One region of the Cetobacterium sp. ZWU0022 genome, then DNA from elsewhere that is predicted to be linked to it. Evidence: riboswitches for the same ligand, from Rfam matches in the RefSeq annotation. Region 1 holds a riboswitch; each other region holds the start of a gene.
The links. Region 1 has a riboswitch for lysine ahead of L988_RS05290 (sodium:alanine symporter family protein). Riboswitches for the same ligand answer to the same signal wherever they lie in the genome.
Positions count from the first base shown of each region.

Region 2: it holds a riboswitch for lysine, as region 1 does, so the genes downstream of both, L988_RS10215 (Na+/H+ antiporter NhaC family protein) here and L988_RS05290 (sodium:alanine symporter family protein) in region 1, are expected to answer to the same signal.
Region 3: it holds a riboswitch for lysine, as region 1 does, so the genes downstream of both, L988_RS07795 (aspartate kinase) here and L988_RS05290 (sodium:alanine symporter family protein) in region 1, are expected to answer to the same signal.

Region 1 covers NZ_JRJZ01000049.1:16,732-27,900, forward strand. The annotation lists gene treC (alpha,alpha-phosphotrehalase) at 1-1,517, shown strand, start outside; gene L988_RS05265 (DUF305 domain-containing protein) at 1,548-2,270, opposite strand; gene L988_RS05270 (ZIP family metal transporter) at 2,444-3,259, shown strand; gene L988_RS05275 (hypothetical protein) at 3,291-3,935, opposite strand; gene L988_RS05280 (M20 family metallopeptidase) at 4,017-5,186, opposite strand; gene lysA (diaminopimelate decarboxylase) at 5,196-6,506, opposite strand; gene L988_RS05290 (sodium:alanine symporter family protein) at 6,543-8,012, opposite strand; lysine riboswitch at 8,094-8,267, opposite strand; gene L988_RS05295 (AbgT family transporter) at 8,332-9,846, opposite strand; gene L988_RS05300 (M20 family metallopeptidase) at 10,005-11,141, shown strand.
Region 2 covers NZ_JRJZ01000128.1:8,425-19,593, reverse strand. The annotation lists gene plsX (phosphate acyltransferase PlsX) at 1-110, opposite strand, end outside; gene rpmF (50S ribosomal protein L32) at 210-392, opposite strand; gene L988_RS10225 (DUF177 domain-containing protein) at 429-911, opposite strand; gene ychF (redox-regulated ATPase YchF) at 1,002-2,096, opposite strand; gene L988_RS10215 (Na+/H+ antiporter NhaC family protein) at 2,202-3,686, opposite strand; lysine riboswitch at 3,788-3,960, opposite strand; gene gpmI (2,3-bisphosphoglycerate-independent phosphoglycerate mutase) at 4,016-5,536, opposite strand; gene tpiA (triose-phosphate isomerase) at 5,560-6,318, opposite strand; gene L988_RS10200 (hypothetical protein) at 6,433-7,023, opposite strand; gene L988_RS10195 (ComF family protein) at 7,044-7,553, opposite strand; gene L988_RS10190 (zinc ribbon domain-containing protein) at 7,648-7,869, opposite strand; gene L988_RS10185 (YraN family protein) at 7,853-8,212, opposite strand; gene L988_RS10180 (ribonuclease HII) at 8,215-8,838, opposite strand; gene L988_RS10175 (RluA family pseudouridine synthase) at 8,878-9,828, opposite strand; gene L988_RS13310 (outer membrane protein) at 10,015-10,761, shown strand; gene L988_RS10165 (family 1 encapsulin nanocompartment shell protein) at 10,890-11,169, opposite strand, start outside.
Region 3 covers NZ_JRJZ01000089.1:25,297-36,465, reverse strand. The annotation lists gene L988_RS07825 (metallophosphoesterase) at 1-953, shown strand, start outside; gene L988_RS07820 (SLC13 family permease) at 995-2,092, opposite strand; gene hutG (formimidoylglutamase) at 2,113-3,057, opposite strand; gene L988_RS07810 (urocanate hydratase) at 3,070-5,088, opposite strand; gene L988_RS07805 (basic amino acid ABC transporter substrate-binding protein) at 5,524-6,237, shown strand; gene L988_RS07800 (argininosuccinate synthase) at 6,249-7,451, shown strand; lysine riboswitch at 7,489-7,663, shown strand; gene L988_RS07795 (aspartate kinase) at 7,763-8,965, shown strand; gene L988_RS07790 (aspartate-semialdehyde dehydrogenase) at 8,981-9,964, shown strand; gene L988_RS07785 (pyridoxal phosphate-dependent aminotransferase) at 9,979-11,130, shown strand.

The DNA.
Region 1 (11,169 bases):
CAATGTATGTTTCACCAATGATGGACAATGGATATGATATAGCAGATTATTATAATATTGATCCGATTTTTGGAGATATGGAAGATTTTGAAGAGTTATTAGATGAAACACATAAAAGAGGAATGAAACTAATAATGGATATGGTTATTAATCATACTTCTACTCAAAACTTTTGGTTTAAAGAAGCTTTGAAAGGTCCAGAAAATAGATATCATAATTATTATATTTGGAAAGATGGTGAACAAAATACACCTCCAACTAATTGGAACTCAAAGTTTGGTGGAAATGCTTGGGAGTTTGTAGAGTCGCTAAATAAATACTATCTTCATCTTTTTGATGTGACTCAAGCTGATCTGAATTGGGAAAATCCTGAGTTAAGAAAAGATATCTATAAGATGATAAACTTTTGGCTAGAAAAAGGTGTTGATGGATTTAGATTAGATGTTATAAATTTAATCTCTAAAGAACAAAACTTTTTAAATGATGATTATAAAACTGCAACTTCAGATGGAAGAAAGTTTTACACAGATGGACCAAGAGTACATGAATTTTTAAAAGAGTTAACAGCTAACACTTTTGGAAAGTATCCAGGAAGTTTGACAGTAGGAGAGATGTCGTCAACAACAATTCCTCATTGTATTGAGTATACAAAACCAGAGAATGAAGAGTTATCGATGGTATTTAATTTCCATCACTTAAAAGTTGATTATCCAAATGGGGATAAGTGGGATTTGGGAAAAATGGATTTTGCTGCACTGAAGGAGTTATTGTTTAAGTGGCAACTAGAGATGCAAAAGGGAGATGGATGGAGTGCTGTTTTTTGGTGTAACCATGATCAGCCAAGAATAGTTTCAAGATTTGGAAGTGAAAAGTATTTAAAAGAATCTGCAAAGATGTTAGCAACAGCAATACATATGCTAAGAGGAACACCGTATATTTATCAAGGTGAGGAGATAGGAATGACAAATCCTCATTTTGAAACTATTGAAGAGTATAGAGATGTTGAATCTTTAAACAACTACAAAATACTTCTTCAAAAAGGAAAAACAGTAGAAGAAGCAATAGCAGTTTTAGATCAAAAATCAAGAGACAATAGCAGAACTCCTGTTCAATGGAACAACTCAGTTAATGCTGGTTTTTCAAAAGGGGCATCATGGATAGGTATTTCAAAAAATTATGAAGATATCAATGTTGAAAATAGTTTGAATGATTTAGATTCAGTGTTTTATTACTATAAGAAGTTGATTGAGTTGAGAAAAAATTATAAAGTTGTCTCTCATGGAACGTTTACCCCAATGTATGAAAATAACTCTAAAATTTTTGGATATACTCGTCAGTTAAATAATGAAAAACTTTTAGTTGTGAATAATTTTTATGAAGATGAAATTGATATTGAGATTCCAGAGGAATTTATAGGAAAAAAAGTTCTAATAGGAAACTATAACGAGATTATTTTAAATAACAAAATTCTCATACTGAGAGCTTATGAATCAATTGTAATACTTTCAAAAGCATAAAAAAAGCAGGATTAACCTCCTGCTTTTTTACTATCTATTTTTTAATAACAACTCAATCTCTTTTATTTCCTCCTCTTGAGTTAATAAAATTTTTTGTGCTAGTTTAATCAATTCTTCATTACTTCCATACCTCAAATATTCTCTAGCCATCTCTAAAGCTAATTGATGATGTGGAATCATTGATTTTAAATAGTGCTCACTTACATTTTCAGAATCATTTCCTAATAACTCATAAAATTTCATATCCATCTTCTGTTCATTTAACTTTTGAATCTTTTTTAAAAATTCAGAATTTTCATTTCCTCTTAGCTCCCCTTGCTCTAAAAGATTTTGCATTATCTTAACTTCATTCTTTTGAATCTTTACAACCCTTTCCGCCAACTCTTTAACTTTAGGATTTGTTGTATATCTCAAAACACCGATGCTTGAAACTATTGCAGCTTCATGATGTGGAATCATATAAATCACAAAATTATTTCCCACATCATTCGTTAAAAATATTTGTGAACTATTTGACATCATTAAGCTATGGGCGTATTCATCATACTCTTTATACCCTCTTAAATTATCTGGAACAACCTTTTCTAAAGGTGTTAAAACACTATAAATCTTTTCTTCAGATTCCAATTTATATTTTCTTTCTTTTTGTACTTTTGATACCTCTTTTACTCCATCTCCATAAGAGTTTATAGATACTGTTGAAAAAAGAGCCGCAACTCCTACCATTATATTTATATTTTTAAAATCAATCATTTCTTTCCTCCTGTAGTAACGCTGTGTAAAGTATTATTATAAAATAGTATATAACTTCCTTTTAATAAAAAGGGAAAATTATAGCTATATCGTACAATTAGGTATATAATAAGTTATATATTTAAAATACAAATTAAGTATATAATCCATTTGATAGTTAACAGGAGGTTTTTATGCTTGAATATTTAAAAGAATTAAATCCTATTTTATTAGCTTTTTTAGCTACTTTTTTTACATATTTTGTTACTATGCTTGGTTCTGCCATGGTTTTTTTCTTTAAAACAATAAACCAAAAAGTTTTAAATGGAATGCTTGGATTTGCCTCAGGAGTTATGATTGCAGCTTCATTTTGGTCACTGCTTAATCCTGCTATTGAACTTGCTGAAGAGATTGGTCTTCCAGGTTGGAAACCTGCCTTAATAGGTTTTCTTCTAGGAGGAGGCTTTCTTTGGTGTGTGGATAAATTCCTACCTCATCTTCACTTAAATAAAGAAACATCAGAAGCAGAAGGAATTAAAACAAAATTGAGACGAAGTGTTCTATTAGTTCTAGCCATAACTCTTCATAATATTCCAGAAGGATTAGCTGTTGGAGTTGCTTTTGGTGCTCTTTCTGTAACAGGAAGTGATTCTGCTACTTTAATCTCTGCTGTCACTCTTGCGATTGGAATCGGACTTCAAAACTTCCCAGAAGGAGCTGCTGTATCTATTCCTCTTAGAAGAGAGGGTATGAGTAGATGGAAGGCTTTTTTATATGGTCAAGCCTCTGGAATAGTTGAACCTATCGCAGGTGTTTTAGGAGCTATCTTTGTTATTAAAATGACATCTTTACTTCCATATGCTCTTGCCTTTGCTGCTGGTGCTATGATTTATGTTGTTGCTGAAGAGCTTATTCCAACAGCCAAAGAAGTTAAAAATGACGACTCTGGGACTATTGGTGTTATGTTTGGCTTTGCTCTTATGATGTTTCTAGATGTAGCTCTTGGATAGTAATTACAATACAAAAATGCAAAATGGAGTTCTATTGAACTCCATTTCTTTTTTTCTCAACTTGCATTATTATAACTGTAACTTTATTTGTGTATTTAGATAATTCATTATAATCTTTTTCAACCTGTTCCCAATTTGGATTTGGCAACTCAATCTCTGTTGAAATTTTTCCGCTAATCTCCTCCATACGAGCAATCTCTTTTGTTGTCATACCTTTTTTTATAGCTTCCATAATCTCATTTTCATCTACAGGATTTGACGGCATATCTTGATCTAAAAACATATCTGAAACTATCTCATTATTCATATCACTCTCAAAATTTGGATCACTTTTTTCTAATCCTCCTTCTTTCAAAGTTCTCATCATATTGACAGCAACTTTATTTGTATATATTGACAACTCATTATATAACTCTTCTACTTTTTTCCAATCTGGACTGTCCTTTTGAACTTCAGAGTCTACAATTTCTCCTATTTCATTAATTTTGTTCATTATTTCTGGATCTGATTCTAAACTTCCCATAACACTTATTATAAACTCTTCATTTGCTACATCAGATATCGAAACATTTTCAATAATAGGAACACTATTATCATTTACTACTTCATTTACTATTTCAGCAGAAAAAGATACTATTGAACAAATAGAAATTAATATGATTAAAATCTTTTTCATAGTTGATCTCCTTTTTAATTTTATATACTCTATGAGATATATTACTAAAAAAACTCTCTTTTTCTTTGATTTTATAAATTTTTATTTTGTAGTATAAATATTTAATATTTGCATCATTACACCATTTAAGATAGACTCTTCATCTATATCAAAATTTCCATTATGAGCTGGTGCCACTATATTTTTGTTTTCATTTCTGACTCCTAATGTAAAAAATGCTCCTTCGATTTTCTCAACAAAATATGCAAAGTCTTCAACTCCCATATTGGCTAATTCTTTTTCATATACGCTATTTTCTCCAAGTAATTTAATTGCATTTTCTCTCACAATATCCACATTTTTATTGTGGTTTATCAGAGCTGTATATCCTGGTTCTATCTCTACTTCTCCCTCTCCTCCAAAAGCTAACGGAATTCCTTCAACAATCTCTTTTATTCTTTTCTTCATTTTTTTTCTTACTTCAGGATCTAAGGTTCTAAGTGTTCCTTTTAATTCAATCTCATTGGCAACTATATTTCCAGCTGTTCCCCCATTTATTGTTCCAATTGTTACTACTCCGCTCTCTCTAGCATCTAAATTTCTACTTACAATACTTTGAAGAGCTATAATTACATGAGAAGCTATTAGAAGGGCATCAATTCCTCGACTCGGATATGCGCCGTGACAGCTAGTTCCTTTTATTTTAATTTTTAAAGTATCTGATGAAGCATTCATAGCACCGTATTTGATTCCTATCTTCCCACTCTCTATTGTGTCATCTACATGTAAACCATATACAGCATCTACTCCAACAAGTGCTCCATCCTCTATCATAGGCTTTGCTCCTCCAACAGTTTCCTCTGCGGGTTGAAATATTAATCTTATGTTCACTGGTGGTTTTGTTTTAGTTTCATAAAAATATTTTGCAACTCCTAAGACAATTGTTGTGTGCACATCATGACCACATGCATGGCAAACACCTTTAATTTTAGATGAATACTCTGTTGTTTTCATATCTAAAATAGGTAGTGCATCAATGTCACCTCTTAATGCTATTGTAATATCTTTATTTTCTCCAACTATATCTGCTATCACTCCAGTATTGAATGATGTTCTATATGGAATGTTCATATCGTTTAGATATTCACATATTTTATCATGAGTTCTGTACTCTTCAGTTCCTAACTCTGGATGCTGATGAAAATCTCTTCTTACATCTATCAACCAATCTTTTATCTTCTGAGATTCACTTTTCAATTTATTTATATCCATTTTGTCTCCCTATATATTTTCTAATAAATCAAGATCATTTTTTATTAAATCCTCATAGCTTTCTCTTTTTGAAACCAAATAGCTCTTTCCATCTTTTACAAAAACTACAGCAGGTCTCAAAGCTTTATTGTAATTACTACTCATTGAATGCCCATAGGCTCCTGTGCAACTAACCAGTACTAAATCTCCCTCTGAACATTTTCCTAACTTTGTATTCTTAGCTATTATATCCCCTGATTCACAACATTTTCCAGCTATTGTTACTAACTCTCTTTTACTTTCATTTAATCTATTAGCAACAACACTTTCATATTTAGCGCTATATAGTGCTGGTCTGATATTATCAGTCATTCCGCCATCTATAAAGACATAGTTTTCTTCACCAAAAGTTTTCTTATTTCCTCCAACTGTATATAAAGTACTTCCTGCAGCCGCAACTATTGAACGCCCAGGTTCTATTATCACATTCTCAACTGATAAATTTTCTGCTAGTAGGTTCTCCTCTAAAGAGATAATAATTTTTTTCATCATCTTTTTTAAATCAGTATCTGTGTCCTCTTCAGTATATCTAACCCCGAATCCTCCACCTATATTTATTTCAGGAATTTTAATTTTTAACTCCTCTGAAATCTTTTTCGTGAATTGAACCATTGTTTTTACACCTTCACAAAAAGCAAGCTCATCAAAAATCTGTGAACCTATATGACAATGAAAACCTAAAAAGTTTAACTCTTCTTTTTGAACAATATCTTTTACAATATTTTCTATCTCTTTATCAAAAATTGATTCTCCAAATTTTGAAGTATGCTTTGCTGTTTTTATATATTCATGAGTGTGTGCATCTATTCCTATATTTAATCTTACCATAACACTCATCTTTTTTCCTAGCTCTCTACAAATCTGAGCTACTTTTTCAGCTTCAAATCTGTTATCTAAAATTATACTTCCTATCTCATGTTCTACACACATATGTAGTTCTTCTATAGATTTATTGTTTCCATGCATATGAACTCTTTTCGAAGGAAATCCAGATGAAAGAATTGTATATAACTCTCCTCCTGAAACAGCATCTATATGTAATCCCTCTCTATCTACAACTTGAGCCATTCCTTTTGACAGATAAGCTTTAGACGCATACACAACAGTTGTATTAAATTTTTCACTTTTAAATGAATTTTTTATATCTCTAATTTTCTTTTGTAGTAACTCTAAATCATATATATACAAAGGTGTTCCAAAATCCTCTTTCAATTTTTTTACTGAAATCCCACCTATTTCTAAAATACCATCTACATTTTTCATACTTCCTAAAAACTTCATCCCACTCCTCCTATTCAGTACAATTTATAAATTAATTTATTGATTTAATTCATACTCTTTTAATGATTTTTGTGCAAAGTTAAATCCTAACAATATCAACGGTACATTTATAAATACCATAACTAAATTCGTAAAATCACTTATTACCCAAATATTATCTAACTCCAATCCCGACCAAACACACATAACTCCAAACGGAATAAATATCAGAGATGATACCAGCTTCATTGAGATTAAAAATATCTTTTTTCTGCATATCTCAGTTGCCGATATATCTATAAATGCAATCATTCCTAGTATAGTCGAAAATGCAAACATCCCATAGCACAGAGAAACTATAAATTGAATAATTCCATTTAGTGATGCTGGTGATAGTACCTTTAATGATTCTATGAAATATCCTAACTTATCACTTCTTAAAACCTCAAAGTTTTGAGTATCTAAATTCCATATACTTGCTATAATTACTAAAAAACCTGAAATCGTACAAATTACAAATGTATCTATAAAAACTCCAAATTGTTGAACAAAACCTTGTTCTACTGGATGTTTTGCATCTGCTGCCGCCGCTGCCATAGTCACTGTTCCTTGTCCTGCCTCATTTGACATCAATCCTCTTTTTATTCCCTGTTGTAAAGCTATACCTATTGAACCTCCGAATAAAGCTGACGGACTAAAAGCTCCTTTAAAAACAGCTAAAAAGAAATATGGAACTTTATCTAAATTTAAAGCTATCAAGAATAAAGCTACTCCAAAATATAAAACTGCCATTATTGGTACTATGAAATCAGTTACTGCTGCAACTCTTTTTATTCCACCAAAAATTATTCCAAAGGTAAATATAATTATAGATACTCCTATAACTATATAGACGTTATCTGTTCTAGTATAAACTGCTCCTGTAATCTGACCTGCTAAGCTTCCAAATGCTGTAAACATATGGAAAACTTGTGACGGAAGAGTAAATAAAGCATAGAAGATATAAGAACCTGCTATTAGTAATCCTGCTAACTTACTATTATTTAGAAGTTTTCTTCCGTAGTACGCTATTCCTCCTACATAATCATCCTCATTTTTTTCTTTAAATATCTGTGCAAGGGTTGCTTCAACAAAACTTGTTGCCATTCCGAAAAATGCACTCACCCACATCCAGAATAGTGCTCCTGGGCCTCCTGCTAATACGGCTCCTGTAACACCCATTATATTTCCAGGCCCTATTCTTGTTGCACTACTCAATAAAAATGCCGCCATTGGTGAGATTCCAACTTGATTGCTACTTTTATTTTTTAAAATCTGCAAACTTCTTTTAAAATATCTTATTTGAACAAATTTTAATCTCATTGTAAAATACATTCCACATCCCATTAGCAATAATATCGCTAACGTAAAATTTCCTACTAAAGGAATATTTTTATAAAACTCAAAATTTCTTGGAAACTCCCATAAAAAATCGGTCACTGGACCTAAAAAACTAAAAACTTCATTCACTCTACTTAACTGTAACATTTTCTGCGCTCCTTTTTAAATAAAAAAACTGCCCCATAAAAATAAAATAGGCAGTTTTTTGTAAATTTTATAATATTACAAATAACGGATAGCACAACATTAGATATACTAATGACAGTTATATAGATATTATCTATATACCCAATAAAAGTTTTTGACATAACTTTTATTTCGGCAAACTTCCCTTTCATTTAGTTTCAATGCTTTGTCTAGCTCTACTAACTTACTTTTGTTGTTCGCTCCTCTACCTTAAAATTCTCTTAAATTGAATGAATAGTAACATTAAAAAAAATAAAAAGCAAGTTTTTTTATATATTTTTTAAATTTTTATTACAACTCCAGGTCCTAAAGGTATGCTAAAATATACCCAAATTATTGCTAAAATTATCCACATAATCAACATAGCTATAGTATATGGTAGCATTAAAGATATAACTGTTCCCACTCCTGAATCTTCTTCATATTCTTGAGTCAATCCTAATATAATTGGCATGTATGGAAAAAGTGGAGATATTACATTAGTTGTTGAATCTCCTATTCTATAAAGCATCTGAGTTAATGCTGGATTATATCCTAACATATAGAACATTGGAATAAATATTGGTGCTAGCAACGCCCATTTTGCAGACCCACTTCCTATAAAAAGATTTATAAATGCTGAAAGTAATATGAACATTATAAATAGAGGTATCCCTCTTAAATTTAAGTTCTTAAGCAAATCCGCACCCTCTACAGCTAAAACAAAACCTAATTTACTCCAATTAAAATAAGCTATAAATTGCCCTATCATAAATACCAAAACTATATAGCTCGCCATATCTTTCATTCCCATTGTCATATATCTCGGGATATCTGACATCTCCTTTATATTTCCAACTACTTTACCATACGTTATTCCACCAACTAAAAATAATATTAATAAAAGTGGAATAATCGAATTCAAAAGTGGTGAGTTCAATAAAGATCCCGTATTTGGGTTTCTTAAAAAACTATTTTTAGGATAAACTATTGCTACTAAAAGAACCAAATATATTCCAACATTTATTGCTGTTTTTTTCAAAGCATTTTTCTCTAAAATAGTAACCTCTTCTCTTTTTATAGTTTTTTTACCTGTATACTTTCCTAATCTAGGCTCTACTACTCTCTCAGTTATTGCTGTTCCTACAATAGCTAATAGAAATGTCGAAACTGCCATAAAATACCAGTTATCTACAACCGAAACTGTTATACTTGGATTTACTATTTTCATAGCCTCTGTTGAAATTCCTGCTAATAAGGCATCAGTTCCCGCCACTATCAAATTAGCACTAAATCCCGCTGTTGTTGCAGCATACCCAACCGCTATCCCTGCTAGTGGATGTTTTCCTAATGAGCAAAATATAAATGCTGAAATCACCGGGACTACTACTATCGCAGCATCAGATGCTATATTTCCACAAATACCTATAAGCATAATCATAAATGTAATAACTTTTGGTGAACTATTTAATATTGTATTTCTCATAAAAGCTGAAATTAAACCCACATGTTCAGCTAATCCAATTCCCAGAGTCATTACTAAAACTAATCCTAACGGAGAAAAACCAGTAAAATTTTTAATTGTATTCTGAAGCATAAAATTAATACCTTCACCAGAAAAAAGATTTTTTACTTTAACAACTTCATTCTTTACAGGATCTACAACTTGAACTCCAAAACTACTCAAAAGTGCTGACAGCAAAATAATAAATACACTTAAAAAGAAAAATAACATAAATGGATGTGGAATTTTATTTCCAACTTTTTCTATCCAATCCAAAATTCTGTGTTTTTTTTCTACACCAATTTTTTCCATTTAAACCCCTCCCATTTTTTTGTTTTAAATCAGTGTACTACTTGAGTATAAATTATACAACTATATTATTTTTATCTAACTCATTCATAATATAAATATGACAAAAACATAAGAAATATGGTATTAATTAAAATAATAAATAGTGAGGGAGTGATTTTATGTTAAACAATCTTAATACACATCGTAATTATCTTCATACAATACCTGAAATAGCTTTAAAAGAGTTTCAAACTTCTGAGTATATTAGAAAAATTTTAGATGAGGAATGTGTTGAGTATCATTCTATTGGAACGAGTACTGTAGCTTTTATTCCTGGTACAATTGATTCTTGCTTGGCTTTCAGAGCTGATATTGATGCTTTACCTTTAAAAGAAGAGAGTAACAATCCATTTAAATCTAAAATAGATGGTATGATGCACGCTTGTGGTCATGATGGTCATGCTGCAATGCTTTTAACATTCATTCAAGAGATAAAAAAATTAATAAACTCAGGTGTTAAATTACAAAAATCTTTAGTATTCATATTTCAAGCCGGAGAGGAAGGAGCAGGTGGGGCTCGTTTTATTGTTGCTGATGACTACTATAAATCTAAGAAAATTGAAGCTATTTTTGCACTTCATGTTTATCCTGAAATTAAAGTTGGAGAGTTTGCTGTGAAATCTGGATGTGTTTCTCTTCAAAATATAAATTTAGATATAACTCTAACTGGTAAAGGGTGTCACGGTGCTCAACCACATAAAGGAATTGACTCTATCTTAATTGGGGCCAAACTTGTTGAAGCGTACCAATCTATAAAATCTAGAAACATTCCATCGTATGAACATTTTCTTCTAACTATAGGAGCTTTCCATGCTGGAACTGTTCGTAACATTATCCCTGGAAGTGTCAATATGCTTGGAACAATTAGATTAGAAAATAGGTCTTTGATTCCTTTCATAAAAGAGAGAATGGAAAAAATTAACTCTGGTTTTGAAACTGCTTTTGATGTTGATATCAATATGCATTTTGAACCTTTTTATCCTCCTGTTATCAATGATAAAAAACTATTTGAACATGCACTTCACGCATTAAATGGAAAAACCGTTTTTACTGATATCTCTTTAAGTGGGTCAGAGGATTTTTCATTCTACTCTCAAGATGGCACTCCAGGTCTTTTAGCTCTTGTTGGTGTTAGAGATGAAGAAAACGGTCATGTTTGTGCTCTTCATAACAGTCGATTTGATTTCAACAACGAAGCTTTAACACATGGCGTAGAATATTTTTTAAATATCTTAAAAGAATTTAAATGCTTATAATTATCATGAGTTCTTCGGAACTCTTTTT
Region 2 (11,169 bases), on a different contig from region 1:
CCAACTAAAATCACAGTCAAATTTTGTAATTCCTCTAAAGCTTGAACTGCTCCCTTAACTGTTTCAAGAGGTGCAAAATCTCCACCCATGGCATCTAAAGCGATTCTCATAATTTCTCCTCAATATATATATAATTATTAACTATTATAGCATATTTTAAGAAATAAAAAAAAGCAAGATTTAACTATCCCGCTTTTTTTTATAAGATATTACTCTACTTCTGTAGCTAATACTTGCTTTCCGTTGTAATCTCCACATGCAAGACAAATTCTGTGTGGTCTTCTTGGTGATCCACATTTGTCACAAGTTGCTAAAGTAGAACCTGTTAATGCGTGGTGAGATCTTCTCATGTTTTTCTTAGCTTTTGAAGTTTTCTTCTTAGGTACTGCCATCTTAGTTTCCCTCCTAATACAATCATATTTAAAAATTTAAAATTTTATGTCTAATAATTGCTGCCACCTAGGGTCAACGTCATCTTTCGAGTATTTTTCTACTTCAGAAGTATCTGAACACTCTGGAAGACATGCCTCATATTGTGACAAATCAAGTATTATATATTCTCTTACCAGATCAGAGATATTTATCTCGCTATTTAAAGCTTCTTCAAAGTGTTTATCACCAAACTCTTCCTCTGGCTTCAGGCTTGAAGTATACTTAGAATACTCTTTTGGATCTAGATATTCTGCTCTAAAATCTCCTTGGATTAAAGGCTCTATCTCCGTAAGACATCTAACACATTCTAACCTTAGTACTGTTCTATAAGATCCTTCAACTACATAACCATTATCGTCTTTAAAAGCTCTTCCTCTAATAGTTACACCTTCTGGAGTATCTATAGAATCTATAGTTTTTTCAACATAATCAAAGGTAACCTCTGATTCATTAATAATTTCACTAAGCTTTATTATCAATGTTATCCTCCTTATAATTACAATACCTTAATATTTTACTAGTTTTTTTAGAGGTTGTCAAGTAATTTTTCTTAACAACCTTTTATAATTTTATACGTTAAATAAAAACTCCATTAAGTCTCCATCTTTAACGATGTACTCTTTCCCTTCTAGTCTAAGAACTCCTGCTTCTTGAGCTCCTTTCCATCCAGAATACTTTATGAAATCTTCATATCCTACAACTTTCGCTCTAATAAATCCTCTTTCGAAATCTGTATGAATCTCTCCAGCTGCCTTTGGTGCTGTATCTCCGATTCTTATAGTCCAAGCTCTTACTTCTTTAACTCCAGCCGTGAAATAAGTTTGTAGTCCTAATAACTTAAATCCAGCTCTTATCAATCTGTTTAATCCTGGTTCTTCTACTCCTAAAGCTTCTAAGAACTCTTTCTTGTCCTCGTCTTCCATCTCTTGTAACTCAGATTCAACTCTTGCAGATACTACTACTACTTCCGCTCCTAAGTTAGCTGCATAATCTTTTACTCTTTCAACATATTCATTTCCTGTTGCTAAGTCATCTTCTGAAACATTAGCTGCGAACATCATTGGTTTCTGAGTTAAAAGTTGGTAAGTTCTTATTAACTCTTGCTCTTCTGGTGTTAAAATTAAAGTTTTTAACATTTTATATTCATCTAAGTGTGCTTTACACTTTTCTAAAACTGGCATTAAAACCATAGCTTCTTTATTTTTAGATTTAAATAACTTTGATTGTTTCTCGATAGCTTTTTCGATAGTTTCCATATCAGCTAAGATTAACTCTCCATTTATTATTTCGATATCTCTTATTGGATCTACACTTCCACTTACGTGAATGATATTTTCATCTTCAAAACATCTAACAACTTGACATATTGCAGCTGTAGTTCTGATATTTGATAAGAATTTGTTTCCTAACCCTTCACCTTTTGCTGCTCCTTCAACTAAACCAGCTATATCTACGAATTCAACTGTTGCATTTTGAACTCTTTGAGGATTAATTATTTTTGATAACTCATCTAATCTTGAATCTGGAACTGTTACCATTCCAACATTTGGTTCTATTGTACAAAACGGGTAGTTTGCCGCTTCCGCTGCTCCAGCTTTTGTTATTGCATTAAACAGAGTTGACTTTCCAACATTTGGAAGTCCTACTATTCCTATACCTATCATCTTAGAGATTCCTCCTGAAATTTTATTTTACTTTAGATTTTACCACATCTCTAACCTTTTGTAAATAAAAAAACCCTCACTTTATATGGTGAGAGTTTTTATTTTCTATGCCTCTTCAGCTACACAGCTAGTTTGTGTAGATTTTTTCAATCTTACTTTTGGTTCACTTGGTAATCCAAATCTTGGTATCAATCTATCTAATCCTGTCAATGTTGCAATTAGTATTGTTGAAACTGCTATTAAAGCTAAGAAGTTATATTTAATAATATCCATAGCTGTAAAGTTGTATAGTGGATAAACTGCTTGAGCAATTCCTAAGTAGAATCCTATATAAACATGCCAAGGTATTAATTGAGATCCAAATACTCCTAATGCATCACTAAATGTTGCATTTCTAAGTCTTAATGTTTCTATATCCTCTTCTGAACCTTCTACATTTTTCTCAACAATCTCTCTAATGATTGGTCCCATAGTTACTATTTGTGCCATCTCATCAGCTAATCCTGCATTTCCTAAGATTGATAATAATCCATTACAGAACATTAATTGTCTTACATTTCTTGATACTTTTACTACTATATTAGATAGTGGTCTAAATGCATCCATCAATTTCATTATTCCACCGAAAGCTGCAACCCACATCATCATTACAATTACCCAAGAACCCGCTCCTTCAAATCCAGAGTAAAGTAAATCTAAAAATGCTCCAGTATTTTCAACTGTTCCAGCTATTAATCCCAATCCGTAAGCTGAGAATATTCCAATAAACAAACAAAGTAGTGTTGTTAATCCTTTGAAAGCTGCTATTAAAACAAGCACTAAAGGTATTATCATATATGTTGGAACACCATCTTTAACTTGATTTAAAAGTGTAACTGCTGACTCTCTCTTTTCAGCTAGAACTGTCCAAACCTCTTCTGGTATCTGACCAATCGCTGTTGCTGCATCCCCAGTTGTTGTTGGTAATCCCATCGAAACTCCAGCAATATAGAATGCTACTATTCCTAGAAGTAAAACTAATCCTGACCAATATCCTTGATGTCTAATTCTTTTTATAACTTCAACTTTTTGAATTCCAGAACTAACTATAGTTGTATCAGATATAAGTCCTATATTATCTCCGAAACATGCCCCTCCTGCTATCGCTCCAACTGTTAAAGCTATATTTCCACCAACAATATGGTTAAGCCATAAAAATATCGGTGCACACGCTGCAAATGTTCCCCAGCTTGTTCCTGTTGCTATAGATAATACTGATGTAACAACTATTCCTACAACTGCTACAGTTCTTCCTGTAAGTCCAACATTCAATGCTAAGTTTATAATTGAAGCCCCTACTCCAGTTGACATAAATACTTCAGCCATTGCATAAGCTACCATCAATATAAAGAATGCTACTTGCATCTCTTTTGCATTATTTATTACTGCCTCTATTATATCATTCACTTTTTTCTTCTCTACAAATCCTGCTACAAGTGCTGCATAAACTGTTGCTATAGGTGCTGCTATAAGAGCGTCATATCCCATAAACATAAGTGCTGCCAATACTGCTACTGGACTTAATTTCAATAGTTCAATTATTGTGTTCATCCTAAAACCTCCAAGTTATTTTTTTAGTTCCTCTGAAATTTTAGGTAAAAAAAACTACCGTATAAAAAATACGGTAGCTAATCTGCAAAATATATCACAAATTTTTGGATAGCACAACACTGATTTCTCAGTGACAGTAGTATAGATATTCTCTATACTCCCAACAAAGACTTTTGACATAATCTCCATTTCGGCAAATTTCCCTTTCTTTTAACATCAACACCTGTCCGGCTCATTTAAAATACTCATGTTATTTGCAACCTCTACCTAAAATATTAAATTGTTCGAAACTTTTAAATTATAGTATCATTATTTGTTTGCGATGTCAATTATTTTTTTATTAAAGAAACACCGTTCATTTCAGCAGGTTTCTCAATATTTAAGATTTCTAACATCGTAGGTGCTACGTCAGCTAGTTTACCGTGGTTTAACTCACCTTTAAAGTGATTCGAAACGTAGATAAATGGTACTTCATAAGTTGTGTGAGCTGTAAATGGTTGATGAGTTGTTGGATCTTCCATCTTCTCAGCATTTCCATGGTCAGCTGTAATTAACACAGTTCCATCTAACTCAAGAACTTTATTTACGATAGCTCCTACTCCCTTGTCTACAGCTTGAACAGCTTTTACAGCTGCATCAAATACACCTGTATGTCCAACCATATCTGGGTTAGCAAAGTTCATTATAATAACATCAAACTTATCAGAGTTTAAAGCCTCTAAAACTTTAGATGTTAATTCTGGAGCTGACATCTCTGGTTGTAAATCATACGTAGCAACTTTTGGAGAAGCTACAAGTATTCTTTCTTCACCATTGAACTCAGTTTCTTTTCCTCCATTAAAGAAGAATGTAACATGAGCATACTTTTCTGTCTCAGCTGTTCTTAATTGAGCTAATTTATTAGCAGAAATAACTTCTCCTAACGTATTAACGATATCTTTATCTTCATAGATAACTTCAGCATCTATAGTACTTGCATATTGTCTCATGCAGTAGAATTTAGGCTCTAAAGCTTCTCTTTCAAATCCTACAAACTCTTTATCAACAAAAGCTCTAGTTATTTGTCTAGCTCTATCTGGTCTATAGTTAAAGTTAACAATTACATCGCCTTTTTTTACTATTCCATCTGCTGATAATAAAGCTGGCGCTATAAACTCATCTGTAATATTTGCAGCATAAGACTCTTCAATAACTTCTATAGCTGTTTTATTTGTTACAGGTAACTTTCCTACGATTGCATCATAAGCTTTTTCTGTTCTATCCCAGTTTGTATCTCTATCCATAGATAAGTATCTTCCAGAGATTGAAGCTATTGTTCCTACACCTAACTCTTCAGTTTTAGCAACTAAAGCTTTCATGAACTCTAATCCAGATGTTGGAGCTGTATCTCTTCCATCCATGAACGCATGAATATAAACTTTAGTTAATCCAGTTTTTTTAGCCATTTCTAATAAACCGAATAAATGATTGATGTGAGAGTGAACTCCTCCATCAGATAAAAGTCCCATGAAGTGGATGCTCTTATCATTTTCTTTAGCATAGTTGAACGCTTCTACAACTTTAGCTTTATCGTAAAACTCACCATCTCTGATCTCTTTTGAAATCTCTACAAGTGGTTGATAGATTACTCTTCCAGCACCTAAATTTAAGTGCCCTACTTCTGAGTTCCCCATTTGTCCTTCTGGTAATCCTACAGCTTCTCCTGAAGCTTTTATTAATGTATGTGGATAACTATTAAATAGTCTTTCGAAATTTTCTGGTTTTGCTGTTGCGATAGCATTTTTCTCTTCAGAGTGTGGATTGTATCCCCATCCATCAAGAACCATTAACATTAAAGGTTTTTTAGCCATTTTTAAGCCTCCTATTTTTTTGATTATCTTGCTCCTGCTTTTATAACTTGAATAAATGTTGGTGCATCTAAAGAGGCTCCTCCAACAAGTCCTCCATCTATATTCTCCATAGCTAATAATTCAGCTGCATTCTTAGCATTCATTGACCCTCCGTATTGGATTGTAATTTCTGCTGCTGCCTCAGCACCAAACATAGCTACTAAAACATCTCTAATCTCTTTATGAGTTTCTTCAGCCATCTCTGGAGTAGCTGTTTTTCCTGTTCCGATAGCCCATACTGGCTCGTAAGCAACTACAACTTTAACTGCCTCTTCAGCTGTTAAACCTGCCATTCCTTCTCTTACTTGCTTTTCGTTTACTTCAGCAGTTTTTCCTGATTCTCTTTCTTCTAATTTTTCTCCGATACAAAGAATTGGAATTAAATCGTGAGCTAAAGCTGCTTTTACTTTTTCGTTAATGAAAGCATTAGATTCGTGGAAGTATTCTCTTCTTTCTGAATGTCCTAAGATTACATACTTTACCCCAATCTCTTTTAACATAACTGGAGAGATTTCTCCTGTATATGCTCCTGAATCTTTTGTATGCATGTTTTGTGCAGCTATTGCAACATTTGATCCTTCAACTGTCTTCACTGCTGATTCTAAAGCTGTGAATGGAGCACCTATTACGATTTCTACTCCCTCTACACCATTTGTTAACTCTTTTAACTCAGTTAATGTAGCTTTTGTTTCCGCTACAGTTTTATTCATTTTCCAGTTTCCTGCAATTATAGTTTTTCTCATAATTTTCTCCCTCCAAATTTTTTATTAATTTTAAGTTTATAATAACATAATTTCTATCTTTTTAACACGCACCATGTTGTCTATATTTTCATCCTAAATTGAGTATTTTTTTCTCTAATTTAGCAATTTCTTTCTACGTTCTTCTTTCAAAACCTCTCTTAAATAATCTTTATGATTCAGTAATAGGTCATCTACTAACGGTGAAACAGCTCCTTCTAGAACTTCTAAAACCTCACCAAACTCTTCTTTTTTAAACGCCTCAAATACTTCTTCGGCATACTTTTTAAAATCATCTGCATACTCATCGTAATCAGTATATAATAAATCTATCGCCGTTGCCTCTTTTAACGATAAAACTATGCCTAAAACCCATTCAACAAAACTTACCATTTCAATAACTTTTGATAAATCTTGTTCATCTTCTGATATATCATCTAAATTATCAAAAAACTTATTGCTATATGACTCTAACAAATATAGTGACTCTATCAAAATTTCTCTATGCGAACGTGTTGTCAATTCCAACACTCTTACTTTTTTATTCAACGGTAATGCTCTGCCATCGACCATCTCACCATCTAATTTTAACTCTACAATCACTTCTCCATGTTTTATAACATTGGCCTCTAACTTCTCTAAAACATTCAACAACCTTGTTGTTCTTATCCCTAAACTTACCTTTTCACCATTTATAAAAATCTCCATTTTCACCCATCCTTAATTAATTATTTAAAGTATTCCCTAACTGCTGCTAAAGTAAAAAAAATAACTTTCTTTACTTTGTGTCGCTCTTTTAATTCTCGTTCTAACTCTTTTAAAGTAGCTCCTGTAGTAACAATATCATCGACAATTAAAATTGTTTTTTCGAAATAATCCCCCTCAATTTTAAAGGCTTTTTTAACATTTTCTTCTCTTTTAAGATTACCTTTAATCTTATACATATACTTAGTATTTTTTATTCTTTCTATTTTAACAAAATCAATCTCTGAAGATTTTAGCAATTCATCTACCTGATTGTATCCTCTTTCTAAAAATCTTTTTTTATTTATCGGGATGGATATTATCATATCTATTTTTTCTTTTTCTAGTATATTTTCTACTGCCTCTTTTACAAATACACTTAAATCTTTTGCTATATCTTTCCTATTTTTAAATTTGAAATCAAAAATCATCTTTTTTACATCTGTATAGTAATACAAATAGTAAAGATTTCCCATTTGTTTTAAACTACTCATCTCTCTTAATTTGATAGAGCACTTAAAACAAAGATAGCTTTCACTCTTTAAGTTTTTACCACATATAGTACACCTATTGTCAAAAATCAATTTTCTAAGGAGTTGCTTTAGCATATTTTTTTGCCTTTTTATTTTTTGCGAACTCTTTATCAACTATCTTCGCTGAATAAAACTCTGTGTAACCACATTCCACACATGTTTTTATATAATAAGTTCCTATCTCTATTTTTAACCCTGGACTTTTTTCTGGTATCACAGCTGTTTTAACTATATATTTATCACTACCACATTTTAGACATCTATATTCCAAGTTCATCACCCCAAAAAATATTCTTGAGCCATTCTACATCATCTTTGAAAAAAATTATAGCATCAAATCGTATCTTTTCACTATCTAATCTATTTTTTCTTATAAACTCCTTTGCTGTAAGGTATATTTTCTTTATCTTTTTTTTATCTATCGCCTCTTGTGGCATACCAAATAAATTATTTTTTCTATATTTCACTTCAAAAAAAACAAGAGTCGTTCCATCGTATCCGACAATATCTATCTCACCAAAAAAGCCTTCATAATTCATCTCTAAAATTTTAATGTCTAGATCCTCTAAATACTCTTTAGCTCTAATTTCATACTCTCTTCCCTTGCTTCTTTTATTCATAACTACTCTCCTAAAATTTTCTTTAAGAAACTTTTTCTATGAACTCCCTCTATAGGTCCTTTATCTAATATTACACCTCTATGTACAACAGTACCATAACCTTTATGTTTTTGGAATTGATACTCAGGATATTTCTCAGCTATATCAATCATCATTCTATCTCTTGTAACTTTAGCTATTATAGACGCTGCTGCTATCGATAGACTTTTAGAATCCCCTTTTATAACGGGATCTTGCTCTCCTAAATACTCTCTTATTTTGTGATTTCCATCAACTAAAACTTTATCAAAATCTACTTCTTTATTTAAATTAGATATTGCTCTTCTCATAGCTAAAAACGTTGCATTTAAAATATTCAATTCATCTATCTCGGCAACATCAGCTACACCAACTCCAATTTCAAAGTTTTCCATAACTACATCAAATAGTTGATCTCTCATTTTTTCTGTCAATTTTTTTGAATCATTTATTTTTTCTAATCTTTCATCGTATTTTTTTAATTTTGCTGCTGCTGCAACAACAGGTCCCGCAAGTGGTCCTCTTCCAGCTTCATCAACACCTATAATATTACCATTTTCAAGATCAAAAAAGTACATCATATTTTTGTTTTCCATATTTTTCTCCATTACCCTACTTTCTACCTGAATCATATATTTTTTCCTTTATTATTTATACATTCTCACTATCTTTGTTAAATCTAACTTTAATCTCTTTGCTACATTTTTAAAGTCATCTTTCAACGGACCTAAAATTACAGTTTCTATCCCTGTTATTGGATGCAAAAATTTCAAATAATAAGAGTGTAACATTTGACGTTTTGCTAATTCTGATGAATTACCATAAGTTTCATCTCCTAAAATTGGGTGATTTAAACTTTTCATATGAACTCTTATTTGATGAGTTCTACCAGTTTCAATTCCAACTTCAACTAAAGAAAAACCATCTACGCTATCTATAACTTCATAATTAGTTATTGCTATTTTACCGTTTTCTGATACAACCGCCATCTTTTTTCTATCTCTTGAATCTCTACCTATAAGCGTTTCTATTCTTCCGCTTTGATTTTTAAAATTACCTTTACAAATACATACATATCTTTTTTCAATAGTTTTATCCTTGAACATATCCGTCAACTTTACATGAGCTACATCATTTTTAGCTATAACTATCAATCCACTTGTATCTTTATCTAATCTATGAACTATACCTGGTCTTATCACTCCATTTATCGTTGACAAATCTTTAATATGATAAAGAACCGCATTCACCAAAGTTCCAGTATAAAAACCTTGTGCTGGATGTACTATAACTCCAGGATCTTTATTTATAACAACCATATCTTTATCTTCATAAACTATGTCTATCGGTAAATCTTCAGGTAAAACTTCTAGAATTTCATCCTCAGGAATTCTCACTACTATAGTTTCCTTTCCTTTTAATTTATTCCCACTTTTCGTTTTGTTTTTATTATCTATACTAATATTATCGTTATCTATTAACTTTTGAATATAACTTCTTGTTGCCTCTTCAAGAACTTCACTTAAAAAGGCATCCAATCTTTTTCCTTTATCTTTTTCTTCAACTTTTATTTCTATAATTTCTTTATAGTTATTCATTATCCACTTCCCATTTTCCTTATACTTTCTAATCAAAATTATATCACAACTTATTTTCTATTACAAAAATATTAAAAGAAAAAAAAGAATTCACAAATTTTAGTTGTATATATGTTACAGAACGGTTAAAAACTTTGTTCTATTTTAAAATTTAAGCACAATTAATTAAACGAGGAGGTTTATTTTATGAAAAAGTTAGCACTTTTAGCATGTTCTTTATTTGTTTTAACATCAGTTGCTCAAGCAAAAGAGGTTGTTAGACCAGTTACTAGTTCGAAAGAAGTAGTTAGAGAGCCAGTTACTAGCTCAAAAGAGGTTGTTAATGAACCTGTAATTCTTGAAGAAGTTGTTGTTCCTGTTGCTGCTAATCCTTGGGGATATATCAATTTAAGAGGTGGATGGGATTTCTGGAGTGAATATGGAGATTTCTCTAAAAATGATACAACTCTTGACAGATATAACCTTTCTAATAAAACAGAGGATTTCGGTGGAGAAATCGCTTTAGAAGCTTATAAAGCTTGGGATAAATTTGATTTAGGACTTGGAGTTGCTTATCAACACCATATGGATAGAAAAGCGTCTGAAGGATATTCTGGTGTAGAGTACAAATCGGTTCCTTTATACCTTACTGGTAGATATAATATAAATTACTGGGATTGGGCTGTTACTCCTTATTTAAAAGCTAATGTAGGATACTCATTTAACTTTGATTCTAAAAACTATGATACTCCAACTGGTAGCTATGGAACTAGTGTAGACGACGGTTTATATTGGGCTGCAGGTATTGGATGGGAATATCAAGCATTCAACGTAGATGTTCTTTATGGAGCTAACTACGCTAAGAGTAAAGTTAGTGGCGATGTTCAAGAGAAGTTTGATAATGACTATGAAAGAGTTACTCTATCAGTTGGATATAGATTTAACATCTGGTAAAAAGCATTTTTCAAATAACTCCTAATTTATTAAATAGTTAAAGGTAGAATCTGAATATTTGATTCTACCTTTTTTCATATTCTAAAAAAAAATAAAGAGGTGATTGAACATCACCTCTTTCATTAATTTTACTTATACCCAACAACTTTTGCATCGTCAATAATTCTAAATGTAAATGTTTCTGTTACAAATAGTTCAACCTCTTTATTACAATGCCCTTGATAGCCTAAAGAGAAGTCTTCAGCTAAAACTAACTCAATATTTTCATCATCATAAGGAAGTAAAAGAGCACCAGTTATATTATTAGAAACAATCACTGGCATTCCAAGTATTTTTTCTAATCTTTTTACTAATGGATTATTCAAATTTACCATATTTAAATATATATATTTTTCAAGTCCCACAACT
Region 3 (11,169 bases), on a different contig from region 1:
TAAATTTTATGTTTTTATTAGCAATTTTACCAATTATATATTTAAGACGTAGTTATTTTAGAAGAAATATTTTTTTAGGAAGATTTTTGGGTAACTATATTTTTATAACTCACTATATATTTTTTCTATTGATTATACTAGGAGTTGTAAATCATTTTTACAACTTAACTAAATTTGATATGTTAACTGTAGCTTTTATAGTTTTACCGATATTTTTTGTTTTTTCTTATTACAACTTTTCAGTTGCTAGAGTAATAAAAATGGAGATTCATTTAAAAAATCATAATATAGGTAAAAAGTTGAGAATAGCTTTTATATCTGATGTTCATCTATCTGCATTAACTAATAAAAAAAATATAGAGCGTTCGTTAGAGCGAATGTTTGAAGAGGAACCAGATATTCTTTTAATAGGTGGAGATTTAATAGATTATAGTTGTAGAGATATAAAATCGAATTTTTCAAATAGTTTTAGAAGGGTAACGCCTAAATATGGTATTTATGCTATTGTTGGAAATCATGAATATCAAGGCGGAGTTGAATCTAATATAAAATATATTGAAAACTTGGGGATAAAAATTTTAAGAGATGAAGTTTTAACAGTTGATGGAGTAAATATAATTGGAAGAGATGATGTTACAAATAAAAGAAGAAAAAAAATTGCGTATTTAACAAAAAAAATAAATACTGATTTACCAACAATCCTTCTAGATCACAATCCGAATTCAATAGAGGAAGCAATTTTAAATAAAATTGATTTAGAGCTTTGTGGACACACACATAGAGGACAGTTTTTTCCATATAATTTAATTGTAAAAAAAATGTATAAGAATTATCATGGATATAAAAAATTTGAGGAAACTCATACACTTGTGAGTGCTGGATTTAGCTCATGGCTTATACCGTATAGAGTTAACAGTACGAGTGAGATAAATATTATAGATTTATATTATTAAATTAAAAGCCTAGCAAAAATACTTTTTGCTAGGCTTTTGTTTTAGATGAAAAATATAAATAGACTTCCTAAAAGAATTAGAATTGCAAAATTTAAAATTGAAAAAATCTTAAAATATTCTTTTTTATCTTCAGGATATTCATCAAGATATAGTTTATACGATATTAAACTAGCTAACGATGCGATTAAAGTTCCAAGACCACCAATATTAACTCCTATAAGAAGAGGTTTCCATTCTGCTGTGAAACCAGAAATAAGAATTGCAGCAGGAACATTACTGATAATTTGACTCATAAAGATTCCAGTTAAATATATTCCTAAATCAGTTGCCAGTAAATTTGTCATTATCTCTTTTATAAAAGTTATATTAGAAAGATTACCAACAAATATAAAGAAGCTGACAAAAGTAGCCAAAAGAATCCAATCTAATTCTTTTAAAATATTTTCTTTTCTTAAAATAAGATAAGTTAGATTTAAAAGAGTTACATAGGTTATTGGAAATTTAAAAAATATATTCATCAAAACTAAAATAAAAATAGTTGATGAAAATAAAACATTTAAATTTTTATTCAAAATAGGTATGTCTAACTCAAAATATAGCTGATCCTTTGGTGTAAAAAAATTAATAACTAAAAGAATAATTAAACCTAAAGATGATATTCCAATTGTAATTTTAAAAAACTCTATAGCTAAAGGTGCAAATTTAGAAAATATAAAAATATTTTGAGGGCTTCCCATAGGGGTTAAAGCACTTCCTAAATTAGCAGCAATAGTTTCTAAAATAACAATTTTTAAAGTTGAAAAATTTGATTTTTTTCCAATTATTATAGTTAGAGGTACAAAAGTTATAAGTGCCACATCATTAGTTAAAAACATACTAAAGAAAAAAACTAAAAATATTAGAGCAGCACATATAACTCTTTGATTATTATACTTTTTTAAAAAACTGATAGCTATAAAATCCAAAATACTCTCTTTTTTGTAGAGTTCAACAACAACCATCAGATTAAAAAGTATCATCAATACATGAGTATCAATATATGAAAATTTTGGTAATGAAATAAAACTGCTCAAGGCAGCAAAAAGGGTCGCTATAAGAAATAGCGACTCAGATTTTAATCTATTAAATAACTCTTTCAAAATTTATCCTCTCCAGTATACTATTCAAAATGACAGAGAATAAGTTCATATATTATGTTTGCCATCAATCGAGATGTTCTATCATCATAGTCGAATGTAGGATTGATTTCAGCAACATCAATTGTTAAATTTTTAGAATATCTAGCAATTGTTTTAAGTAGTGGTAAGGCATTTCTAGGATTTACACCAAAAGTTTGAGGTGCACTAACTCCTGGTGCAGATGTAATATGAAATACATCAGTACATAAAGTTAGATGAATATAGTCATTCCTATTTAAAATAGAGTAAAGTTCATCGTTAGGAATTGTTCTTATCTCTTCTGCAAAATAGTATTTTACACCAAGATGATCAGCTCTATCAAAAAGCCTTTTTGTGTTAGAGAATTTTTGAATTCCAAAAACATTGTAATCAAAATTAAGGTTCTTTTCTTTACATATATCAGCTATTTGTAAAAACATAGTTCCTGAATTTCTTCCGTTAGAGTACTCTCTCATATCAAAGTGGGCATCAAAGTTTATGATTCCAATTTTAGGGGTTGTATTTTTTTCTAAAGCGTATTGTAAAATACCACTATAGTTAGCAAAGGCTATATCATGTCCACCGCCTAAAAGAACAACTAAGAAATTTCTCTTCTTAAGTTCTGCAACAATATTAGCTAATTCAGTATGTGCAGATTCAAGATCATGCCCAACAACTTCAATTGGAAACTTTAAATCATAAAATTTTAGATTCTCTTTAAATATAGGAAAGCCTGACAAAGCTTTTTTAACTTGAATCCATCCATCTTTAGCTCCCAATCTTCCAGAGTTTCTTCTCACACCTTCATCCGAGTTAAAACTAACAAAACATACTTTTTTTTCATCGAAGTCCACATTAACTAACTCTTCAAGAGTCATAATTTTAACAACTTGATGAATTCTAAGAACATCTAACTCTTCACCGTCTACTCTTCCATTCCAGTACATAACTCACTCCTGTTATTTATCTAATAGTTTATTAATTAAGTCTTCACTAGCAATATATGGTAGTGTGATGTGATCAGTTCCAAGATTATTGTTGTTAAACTCGATAACTGTTTCAATAGAGTGTGGGTTTCTTGCCCAAGCTCTTCTTGCAACCCCTCCCATAACATCCCAAGGCATAGCTGTAGATAAGATCTCATCTACTCTCTTGCTTCCATCTAGGACCATTCCAAATCCACCGTTGATAGATTTTCCTATTCCTACTCCTCCACCATTGTGAAGAGCAATCATAGTCATTCCTCTAGCTGCATTTCCGGCAAAACATTGGGTTGCCATATCAGCCATGATATTACTTCCATCTTTAATATTTGAAGTTTCTCTGAATGGAGAATCAGTTCCAGATACATCATGATGATCACGTCCTAACATAACAGGACCAATCTCTCCTTTTCTAACCATGTCATTGAATTTTAAAGCTATAGCAGTTCTACTCATAGCATCTTGATAGAATATTCTAGCTTGAGTTCCAACAACAAGGCCATTTTCATCGGCATCTTTAATCCAAACATAGTTATCTCTGTCTTGGTATCTTCTATTTGGATCAACTAACTCTAGAGCGGCAGCATCAGTTTTAAGTAAATCCTCTTTTTTTCCAGATAAACAAACCCATCTAAAAGGACCATATCCATAATCGAATAATTCAGGACCTAAAATATCTTCAACATATGATGGGAATATAAATCCACCTTTATCGTCTCTTCCATTTTTTGAAATCTCTTTAATTCCTATATCATATATAGATTTTAGGAAGCTATTACCATAATCAAAGAAATACACACCTTTACTAGTTAAACTTTTAATAACATTATAGTGTCTTTCTAAAGTTTCATCAACTAATTTTCTAAATGTTTTTCTGTCTTCAGCTAGAAGTCTAGTTCTCTCTTCAAATGTTATTCCAACAGGACAATATCCTCCATCGTAAACAGCATGACAAGAAGTTTGATCAGATAGAAGATCTATATGAATGTTGTTTTTGTCAGCGTATTCTAATAGATCTACAATATTACCGTGATAAGCTATGGCATATGGAGTTTTAGAATTCATTTTCTCTTTTGCTAAAGTGAAAACTTCAGCTGGAGTAGAAAGGAATTTGTTTATCCATCCTTGTTCTAATCTAGTTTGAATTCTAGATAGATCTACTTCTGCAATAATAGAAACCCCTTTAGCAATTACAGTAGCTTTTCCTTGAGCTCCACTCATTCCACCAAGACCTGACGTAACAAAAAGTTTTCCTCTTAAGTCACCATCAGCAGGAACTCCACAGAAAAGTCTACCAGCGTTTAAGATTGTTGAATAAGTTCCATGAACAATTCCTTGTGGACCGATATACATCCATCCACCTGCTGTCATCTGTCCATAATTAGCAACTCCAAGGGCAGCGGCTCTAGCCCAGTTGTCATAATCATCAAAAGCTCCAATCATAAGAGCGTTTGTAATTATAACTCTAGGAGCTGAAGGGTGAGATTTAAAAAGTCCAGTCGGGTGACCTGAAGCTACAACAAGAGTTTGATCCATTGTTATATTTTCAAGATACTTTTTAATTAATCTATATTGCATCCAGTTTTGACAAACTTGTCCTGTTTCACCATAAGTAACAAGTTCATAAGGATAAAGAGCGATGTCAAAATCAAGGTTATTATCAATCATAACTTGGATAGCTTTAGCATCGGTACAGTTTCCTTTGTATTCAAATATAGGTTTACCATAGATATTTCCAGTTGGTCTAAATCTATACCCATATATTCTCCCATAAGTCTTAAGTTCATCTAAAAACTCAGGAGCAAGCATTTCATGAAACTCCTCAGGAATATATCTAAGAGCATTTTTAAGAGCAAGTGCAATTTCATCTTTTTCTAAGTGAACAACTCTTTTAGGAGCTCTTCTGATTTTAGGATCAAATTTTTGAATCTCTAAAGGAATATCAGCAGCAGTTAATTTAATAGTCATCGCATTGAAAATTTCTTGATTTAACATAATCTCCTCCAGTAAATAAAATATATTTAAGAACAGTAATTTATTACCTCATAAAGTCATAAAAATAAAATATATTCTATATAGAATTAGAATTAAAAAAATATACTGTATAAATAAAAATAAAAAAAGTGAAAAAATTTTTTCAAAAAAAGATTGACATTTTCATATCAAATCTGATATTATCATTTCAAATAAAAAATTAAAGGAGGAAAGCAGATGACTATGAGAAGGATTTTAAGGACACAAACTAGAATTAACAAAAAGAATATATTTTTGTGTGCCCTAAAAAACAATCTCATTAATGTTGTTATGCTATAGATTTTTTATTATTCTATAAAGTTACAATTGTATTTTGAGTCAGTGTTTTGATAGCACTGACTTTTTTTATACTCAAAAATAAAATATATAAAAAATAAAAATTAGGAGGTAAGTATTATGAAAAAGATGTTATCAGTAGTTTTATTTTGTATTATGGGAGTTTTAGGTTTTGGAAATGATGTTTTATATGTGGGAACAAATGCGGAGTTTGCACCATTTGAATATATGGAAAATGGTGAGATAGTTGGATTTGATATTGATTTAATAAATAAGGTCGGAGAAAAAATAGGAAAGGAGATAAAAATAAAAAACATAACATTTGATGGACTGCTTCCAGCACTTCAGACAAATAAATTGGATTTAGTCATTGCTGGAATGACTATGACAGCTGAAAGAGAAAAGTTTGTAGATTTTTCAGATGATTATTTTGTAGCTAATCAAGTGATAATAGTACCTGAAAAGGATTCAACTATTGCAAATCTAGATGCATTAAAAGGGAAAAAAGTGGGAGTAGTATTAGGATATACGGGAGATTTGATGGTTTCAAAAATTGAGGGTATAGATAAAATCCAATACAATTCAGCACCGGGTGCAATCATGGCTTTAAGTTCTGGAAAGATAGACGCTATGATTCTTGATTCAGCACCAGCAGGAAGCTACATATCACAAAATAAAGGGTTGAAAGTTGTAAAAATTGATGCAGAAGAGGAGAAGTATGCTATAGCTGTTGCTAAAGGGAAAAAAGAGCTTGTAGAATCGATAAATAAAGCTTTAAAAGAGATAAAAGAAGAGGGAACTTACGACAAACTTATTATAAAATATTTTAACTAGGGAGGATATTAATGAAAGAAAAGGTTATTTTAGCGTACTCTGGGGGATTAGACACATCGGTTATAGTACCTTGGTTAAAGGAAAATTATGATTACGAGGTTATAGCTGTTGCTGTGGATGTTGGACAAAAAGAGGATTTTAAAGCCATTGAAGAGAAAGCTTATGTGACAGGAGCATCAAAATTTTATTTGGTGGATAAAGTAGAGGAGTTTGTAAATGATTATATATTTCCAACTCTGAAAGCTGGTGCAATATATGAAAATAAATATCTGCTAGGAACTTCTATGGCAAGACCAGTAATAGGAAAAGCCTTAGTAGAGATAGCACACAAAGAAGGAGCGAAATATATTTCGCACGGGGCAACAGGAAAAGGAAATGATCAGGTTAGATTTGAATTAGCTATAAAGGCTCTTGATCCATCTTTAAAGGTAATAGCACCGTGGCGTATTTGGGATATAAAATCTAGAGAGGAGGAGATAGAATATTTAGAGAAAAAAGGGATAACTCTTCCATTTCATAAAAAATCTCCATACAGTAGAGATGAGAATCTTTTTCATGTGAGTCACGAAGGGTTTGATTTGGAATATCCATCAAAAGAGCCAAATTTTGAAAATGTTTTACAATGGGTAAAAACTTTAGAAGCTGCAAACGAGAAGAGTGAATATATAACTTTAGAGTTTATTAAAGGAGTTCCTGTAGCTTTAAATGGAGAGAAGTTATCAGGTGTTGAAATCATAAAAAAACTTAATAAAATAGGATCAGAGCATGGAATTGGTGTTTTAGATATGGTCGAAAATAGATTGGTTGGAATGAAATCAAGAGGAGTCTATGAAACGCCAGGTGGAACGATTTTATATTTTGCACATGAAGAGTTAGAAAGATTGTGTTTAGATAAAGATACCTACCAAGAGAAAGTAAAACTTTCTCACGATTTTTCAAAATTAGTTTATAATGGGCAGTGGTTTACAACTTTAAGAGCGGCAATATCAGCTTTTATAGACGTTACACAGGAGTTTGTGACAGGTGAAGTGAAATTAAAATTGTATAAAGGAAATATAATTTTAGCAGGAACAACATCACCATTTTCATTGTACTCAGAGGAGTATTCAACGTTTGAAAAAGATAGTGTTTACAACCAACAAGATGCAGAAGGATTTATAAATCTATTTGGTCTACCGATTAAGATTGAAGCCTTACTAAGAAAAAAGTTTTGACATTCTAAAAAAAAAATGATATTCTACCTTAAATTAATATTTTGATAGAGGTTGCGAAATTCAAAAGTAAACAAACTAAGATTTAGTAGGTCAAAGAGGTTTGTTGAAAGGGAAGTTCGCCGAAGTTCAACTTTTTCTACTAGAAAGATGAGCTGGGTGTATAAAGAAGATTTATACAACTGTCACCGAAATGGTGTTGTGCTATCGTAGATTATTATTTTAAGCTAACATAGTTGAAATGAGTTTTTCAGGCGATAGTTATTTTTTTGACTATCGTTTTTTTTATTATAATGTCATCGGAGGAGGAACTAATGAGAGTAGTAAAAAAATTTGGTGGAAGTTCAGTTGCAACAACAGAAAAAATAAAAAATATAGCTATGGATATAGCTAAAAATTATAAAGAGGGTGATGAAGTTGTAATTGTAGTTTCAGCAATGGGTAAGACAACGGATGCACTTATAAAGTTAGCTAAGGAGATATCGGATACCCCTGATGTAAGAGAACTAGATTCTCTTTTATCCACAGGAGAGCAGCAAACAACATCTCTTTTGAGTATGGCTTTAAAAGAGCAGGGGTGTAAGGCAATATCTTTAACAGGAGCTCAAGCAGGAATTAGAACTGGTGGAGTTCATACAAAAAATAAGATAGAGAGCATAAAGATAGATAGAATAGAAAAACATCTAAAAGATGGAAAAGTAGTTATAGTTGCGGGGTTTCAAGGTATAAATGATAATGGTGATGTAACAACTCTTGGAAGAGGAGGATCAGATACGAGTGCTGTAGCTTTGGCAGCAGCTTTAAAATGTGATTGTGAGATTTATACAGATGTTACCGGAATATTTGGAGTAGATCCTAGAGTTTATAAAAATGCAAAAAAACTAGAAAAAATTTCATACGAGGAGATGATGGAGATGGCAAATTTAGGAGCTGGTGTAATGGAGACAAGAGCGGTTGAGATAGGAAAAAAGTATGGAGTTAGAATATATGTTGGGCAAACTTTAGGGGTTGAAACAGGTACATATATTTGTGATAGTAGTGAGATAATAGAGAAAAAAGCTGTGACTGGAATATCTATAAATAAAAATGTTATAATGGTAAATCTAGAGAATTTTTCAGGAGTACCTAAAAATGTAGCTACTGTTTTTAATAATCTGGCAAAGCATAGTGTAAATGTAGATATGATATCACAAAATGAGGTTCAGAATATAAAAGGAAGTATAGGATTCACTTGTCCTTTAACAGATGATCACTTTCTAAATAACTCATTAGAGGATATTAGAAAAGAGATTCCTGCAATAGAAGTTACAAAAAGAACGGGAGTTGTAAAAATATCTTTAGTAGGAATAGGAATGATAAGCAACTTTGGAGTAGCAGCAAAAGTATTTGAAGTTTTAGCAGATATAGATGCAGCGTTTTATCAGTGTACAACATCAGAGATTTCAATATCGTTAATCATAAAAGAGGATGAAGCGGTAAAAGTAGTAGAAAGACTAGCAGAAGTATTTTCAATATAATAGGAGGATAAAGCAATGTATAATATAGCGATAGTTGGAGCGAGTGGATTAGTTGGAGGAACATTTTTAAAAGTTTTAGAGGAGAGGGATTTACCGATAGATAATTTATATCTATTTGCATCAGCTCGTTCAGCAGGAAAAGAGGTTATTTTTAAAGGAAAAACTTTAGTTATAGAGGAGCTAATTGAAAATAGTTTCGATAGGGATATAGATATAGCACTATTTTCAGCAGGAGGAGATATTAGTAAAAAATTTGCACCTATTGCGAGTGAAAAAGGTGTAGTTGTGGTTGATAATAGTAGTGCTTGGAGAATGGATAAGGATGTTCCTTTAGTTGTACCAGAAGTAAATCCTGAGGATATATTTAAAAATAAAGGTATAATAGCTAATCCAAATTGTTCAACGATTCAATCGGTTGTTCCTTTAAAAGTGATTAATGATCTTTATGGAATAAAAAGAGTTGTTTATTCAACTTATCAAGCTGTATCTGGAAGTGGAATAAAAGGCATAGAGGATTTAGAGAGAGGACTTAAAGGAGAGGCACCAAAAACTTATCCTCATCCAATAGTGAATAACTGTTTGCCACAGATAGATTCTTTCCTAGAAAATGGGTACACAAAAGAAGAGGAGAAAATGATAAACGAAACTCGTAAAATTTTAGGTAATTGGGAGCTTCCTGTGACGGCAACTTGTGTTAGAGTTCCAGTTATGAATGGGCATTCTGTATCTATAAATGTTGAGTTAGAAAGAGAGCCTAATATAGAGGAGTTAAAAGCTAAATTTAGAGAGTTTGATGGAATAATTTTAGAGGATGATGTACAAAATAGTATTTATCCTTTAGCTGCGTCAGCAACAGGAAAAGATGATGTTTTTGTTGGACGTATCAGAAAAGATTTTAGTATCCAAAATGGATTAAATCTTTGGGTTGTAGCTGATAACATAAGAAAAGGAGCAGCAACGAATGCAATTCAGATTGCAGAGGTTTTAATGAAAAAGTAGTTCGAGGAGAAAATATGTTAAAAGTAAATCCAAATTTAGATAAAATAGAGATATCTGTTATTAGAAAAATAGCAGAAGCGTGTAGAGAGTATGAAGATGGAGAGAAAGAGCTTATCAATTTAACAATTGGTGAGCCGGATTTGCCTCAGCCAAAAGAGGTTATAGATGGAACTATAGAGTATATGCAAGAGGGGAAGTTAGGTTATCCGCAACTTGGTGGGATGATAGAGCTAAGAGAAGAGATTGCAAAATTTTATAGAGAGAAGTATAAAGTTGATGTAAAATCAGATGAGATAATCATAACAGTTGGAAGTACAGAGGGATTATCAACGGCAATTAGAACTGTTATTTTACCAGGTGATGAGGTTATCGCACCTCTACCAGTATACCCAGGGTATGAACCTCTGATAAATTTAGCAGGAGCTAATTTAGTAAAAGTAGATACTTCGAAAGACAACTTTGAATTGACAGTGGAAACTTTAAAAAAATATGTCACTTCAAAAACAAAAGCCATAATTTTAAACTATCCATCAAATCCTTCAGGAGTTGTTATATCAAAAGAAAATAGAGATGAAATTTTAGAGTTTGTAAAAGAAAATCATATCTACATAATAAGTGATGAGGTTTATAGTGAGCTTGTTTTTGATGTAAATCACAATACGTTTTTAGATGATAGATACAGAGAGAATGTAATTTTAGTAAATGGATTCTCAAAGTCTCATTCATTGACAGGATGGAGAGTTGGTTATATTATAGCTCATAAAAAATTGAGAGATTATCTTGTTAAAGTTCATCAATATGCGGTGACATCACCAAGCATTATATCTCAAAGAGGAGCTCTTATTGCTGCTAGAAAATGTCAGGATATATCGGAACAGGTAGGAATTTATAAACAGCGTGCTCAGTTAGTATATAGAAAATTGAAAGAAGCAAATATATCTGCAATAGAACCGAAAGGAGCTATATATATATTTATTTCATTGGATGGAATAACTGAATTAGGTTCTTTAGAGTTTGCTCAAAAACTTTTAGAAGAAGAGAGGGTTGCTGTTGTTCCTGGAGTTGCGTTTGGAATGGATAACTATATCAGAATATCTTTGGTTAAGGATAAAGAGATTTTAAATGAGGCTATTGATAGGTTTATAGATTTCATCAGTAAAAATTAATAATCGAATTGAACTTTTAAAGGTAGAGGAAAAAAAGAG